Regions from separate parts of the Streptomyces sp. NPDC021012 genome, predicted to be linked through region 2. Evidence: riboswitches for the same ligand, from Rfam matches in the RefSeq annotation. Region 2 holds a riboswitch; the other holds the start of a gene.
The links. A riboswitch is a leader RNA that binds a small molecule or an ion and turns the genes downstream of it on or off. The one in region 2 is predicted to bind cobalamin.

Region 1 (2,191 bases), on a different contig from region 2:
CCTCACCGACCTCCAGCCGCAGCAGGGCTTCGCCGCCCAGACCAGCGCCGCCACGGTCATCCTGGCCTCCTCCCACCTGGGCTTCTCCCTCTCCACCACGCACTCCGTCTCCGGCGCCGTCATGGGCGCGGGTCTGGGCCGCAAGGGCGGTGTCGTCCGCTGGTCGACCGCCACCCGCATGTTCGTCGCCTGGGGCCTGACCCTGCCGGCCGCCGGTCTGGTCGGCGCGGGCGCCGAGTACGTCGCCCGCCAGGGCGACTGGGGCGTCTACGTCGTCGCGGCCTTCCTCGCCGCCTCCTGCGTCGGCATCTGGCTCGTCTCCCGCCGCCAGCCGGTCGACCACACCAACGTCAACGAGGTCGAGGCCGACGCCGAGCCCGAGGGCGTCGTGACCACCGCGATCGCGGCCGTCACCCCGCCGCCGGCCGGCTCCGTCGCCGCCGTCGCGGACGAGGACCTGAAGACCACCATCCCCGCGCCGGTCCCCACGGACCCGGCCGCTCCCCCGGCCCCGGCCGCGGTCTAAGGAACTGGAACCAAGCATGAAGATCGACTGGGCAGCCCTCGGCTCCGTCTTCGGAGTCAGCCTCGTGGCGACCGTCGCCCTCGTGGGCCTCTTCACCCTCGGTGTCGTCGGCCTCTCCAAGCAGGAGCGGGCCGCCGCCCAGGGAGGCTCCGCCGCCCTGGCCCGCACCGGCGCCTACGCCTGCTTCGCCCTGTGCCTGGCGGCCGTGGCGTGGGGCATCTACCTGATCGTCGCCTGACGCTCCGGGCGTGACCGGCGGGGCGGTCCGCACCTTCGGGTGCGGGCCGCCCCGCCGTCGTGTTTGTGGTGCTTCGCACAGTGACGCGATGCAGGTCAAGGGTGAGTTGACGGCTGTTCTCGGGCCGTGGTGGACTGCCGGGGCCATTACGGCTGCTGTAGAGGAAGTCCGGTGCGATTCCGGCGCGGTCCCGCCACTGTGACCGGATCCGAAGGGTCCGGGAGTCAGGAACTCTCGCCGCCGGTCACGTCGATCCAGGGCGCGGACCCTGAGTGAGGACACAGCGCCATGCCCGGCCGCAGCCCCACCCCCTCCAGAGCCAGCCGCCTTTCCCCGGACGGATTCGCGTACGGCGCGGCCGCCGGTCTCGCCGTCGACCTGCTCGTCGGCGACCCCCGACGCGGCCATCCCGTCGCCGCCTTCGGCCGGGCCGCGGCCCGGGTCGAGAAGGCCCTGTGGCACGACCACCGCGGCTGGGGCGCCCTGCACACCGCCGTCTGCGCCGGCGCCACCGTCGCGGCCGGCGCCCTCGCCGCCCGGGCGGTACGGGGCAGCCGCGCGGCCTCCGTCGCCCTCACCGCCGCCTCGGTCTGGGCCGTCGTCGGCGGTACGACCCTGGGGCGCGAGGCCCGCGCGATCGGCGGCGCCCTCGCCGCCGGGGACCTGGAGGTCGCCCGGGAGCGGCTGCCGCACCTGTGCGGGCGCGACCCGCAGTCCCTCGACGGTCCCGCGATGGCCCGCGCGGTCGTCGAGTCCGTCGCCGAGAACACCTCCGACGCGGTCGTCGGCGCCCTCTTCTGGGGAGCGGTCGCGGGCGTGCCGGGCCTGCTCGGCTTCCGCGCGGTGAACACCCTCGACGCGATGGTCGGCCACAGGTCCCCCCGCCACCTGCGGTACGGCTGGGCCTCGGCCCGCCTCGACGATGTGGCCGGCTGGCCCGGCGCCCGGCTGACCGCCGCCCTCGCGACCGTCGCCGGCGGGAACCCGCGCGGAGCCGTACGGGCCTGGCGGGCGGACGCCTCGAAGCACCCGAGCCCCAACGCGGGCCCCGTCGAGGCCTCCTTCGCGGGCGCCCTCGGCGTACGGCTCGGGGGGACCCTCTCGTACGCCGGGCGGGTCGAGCACCGGCCCGTCCTCAACGGGGAGGGGCGACCCGTCGAGGTCGCCGACATCGACCGCGCGGTCCGGCTCTCCCGCCGGATCACCGGACTGACCCTGGCCGCCTGCGTGGGCGGCCGCATGATCGCGAGCGCGCTGAAGCGGAGGAACGCATGAGGGGTGGGGGGCTGCTCGTCGCCGGGACCACGTCCGACGCGGGCAAGAGCGTCGTCACGGCCGGCATCTGCCGCTGGCTGGTCCGGCAGGGCATCAAGGTCGCTCCGTTCAAGGGACAGAACATGTCCCTGAACTCCTTCGTCACCCGGGAG
Region 2 (2,191 bases):
GCGAGTCCGGCGCCGCAGACGGCGGCGAGGAGGGTACGGGGCAGCCGCAGGTCCCAGACGATCCCGTCGCGGATCGGCGAGAGTTCGGAGGCGCCGCCGCCGAGGTGGGCGGCGACCACGGACCCGACCTCGCCGACGCCGATGTCCGCCGGGCCGATGGTGATGGCCACGGCCACGGACAGGCCGAGCAGGACGAGCCCGGCCACGGTCCACAGCAGCGCCGTGAGGCGTACCGGCCGGGCCGGCCGGGTTGCCAGGAGGGGCGTGCTCACTTCGCGAGACCGTACGAGCGGAGCGCGGCCGCCACCTTCTCGATGCCCTCGACGGTGCGGAGGGTGGGGTTGAGCGCCTGGCCGCTGAGCAGGACGTAGCGCTTGTGCTTCACGGCCGCCATGTTCCGGGTGACGGGGTCGGACTCCAGGAACTCGATCTTCTTGGCGGCGCTCTCGGCGGACTGCGCGCGGCGGGTCAGATCGCCGAGCACGAGGACGTCGGGGTCGCGGTCCGCGACGGTCTCCCAGTTGATCTGGGGCCACTCCTCGCGGGTGTCGTCGAAGACGTTCTTCGCCCCGAGCGCGTTCGTGACGATCCCGGGCGCTCCGCAACAGCCCGCCATGTAGGGCGACTTGGAGTCCGAGTACCAGTAGAGGACGGTGGCGTCGGTGAAGTCGGCCGCCGCCGTGGCCTTCGCCACCCGGGCCTTGAGCCCGGCCACGAGCTTCTCGCCGCGCTCGGGGACCGCGAACACCCGGGCCAGGTCGCGGATCTCGCCGTAGACGGTCTCCATGGTGAGGGGGCGGGTGCGGACGCCGTCGCCGTCGCCGCTGTTGTCCTTGCCGACGCAGTCGGTGGGCGAGAGGTACGTGGGGACGCCGAGCTGCTCGAAGCGCTCGCGGGGCGCCACTCCGCCCTTGCCGAGGGTGTACCCGAACGAGGCGGCCACGAAGTCGGGTTCGGTGTCGAGGACCTTCTCGAAGGAGGGGTAGCGGTCGGCCAGGCGCGGCACCTTCGCGTTCTCCCGCTCAAGTCCCTTGAGCACCGGGTCCGTCCAGGTCGCGGTGCCCACCATGCGGTCGGCGAGGCCGAGGGAGAGCATGATCTCCGCCGCCCCCTGGTCGAGGGCGACGGCCCGGCGCGGGGCGCGGTCGACGCGGACCGGCCGTCCGCAGTTCTCGTCGAGGGTGACGGGGTACCCGTGCTCGGGGGCGCTCTTCCCGGACGGCGCGGAGGACCCGCCTCCGCAGCCGGTCACCGTCGCGGTGAGGAGCAGGACGCCGGCCAGGGCGAGCACGGCGGAGCGGACGGGGTGTGCGAGCGGCACGGGAACTTCCTCTGCGGCCACGGCTCATACGCGGAGCCTGTCGTACGGTCCTCCCCGGGCGGCGGCGTGCCGCCGGGGCCGCCAGCAGGTCTTCGGACTCGGGGTCGGCCGGACGGGGCGCCTTCCCGGGCCCGTCGTGCCGCCCAGTGGCCGATGCTCCGCCCGTCGCCCTCACCGCTGCGCGTCAGTTCCGGTCTTCCACCGGATTCCCTGACCCGTGCACGTACCCGTTCAGGTGCGTACAAAGGTGCGACTGGCCTCGGCACAGTACCACCGGGCGGCGCCCCCGCCCCGGGGCCCGGTCCGTGTCAGACGCGCAGCTCCCTGGCCTCGAAGCGGCCGTCTCCGAGGACCAGGACGAAGGAGACCTGCTGCCCCTCGGAGACCGTCCGCGTCGCGCTCTCGATGTCCTCCGCGCGGAAGTACACCTGCTCCTCGGACCCCATGGGGACGACGAAGCCGTACCCGGCGAGACGGTTGAAGGAGTGCACGATCCCTTTGCTTCTGCCTTCCACGGCGGCCTCCTCGTCGTCGCCTCGGGGAGATGTCTCAGGGGAGATGTACCCCGCCCGGCCGCCTTTCGCCACCGCCGCCCTCCGGACGGCGCACCACCCTTAACGATCTAGTACAATGTTCAACAGAGGTCCGCTGCCGAAGATCCCCCGTTTCCGGCAGCGGGCCTCACCCTTTTCGCCCTCGCCCTTTTCGTCAGCGCGAGTCCGGCCGGACCCAGACCGTGCCGCGGGCCTCGTACTCCAGCATGGCCTCCAGGCCGTTCGCCGCCTCGGGGCCGAGCTCCCGGCGGACCAGCCAGAGGGCGAGCTCCAGGCCCGAGGTGACGCCGCCGGCGGTCACCAGGTCGCCGTCGTC

Region 1: another riboswitch for cobalamin. It lies ahead of ACH4TP_RS28350 (cobalamin biosynthesis protein); the one in region 2 lies ahead of ACH4TP_RS10290 (ABC transporter substrate-binding protein).

What each region holds. Positions count from the first base shown of each region.
Region 1 covers NZ_JBIRQU010000009.1:282,541-284,731, reverse strand. Annotated here, with positions in the region: gene ACH4TP_RS28360 (anion permease) at 1-526, shown strand, start outside; gene ACH4TP_RS28355 (hypothetical protein) at 543-764, shown strand; cobalamin riboswitch at 877-1,019, shown strand; gene ACH4TP_RS28350 (cobalamin biosynthesis protein) at 1,053-2,039, shown strand; gene ACH4TP_RS28345 (cobyric acid synthase) at 2,036-2,191, shown strand, end outside.
Region 2 covers NZ_JBIRQU010000003.1:109,960-112,150, reverse strand. Annotated here, with positions in the region: gene ACH4TP_RS10295 (FecCD family ABC transporter permease) at 1-272, opposite strand, end outside; gene ACH4TP_RS10290 (ABC transporter substrate-binding protein) at 269-1,321, opposite strand; cobalamin riboswitch at 1,408-1,533, opposite strand; gene ACH4TP_RS10285 (cold-shock protein) at 1,630-1,836, opposite strand; gene ACH4TP_RS10280 (DJ-1/PfpI family protein) at 2,030-2,191, opposite strand, start outside.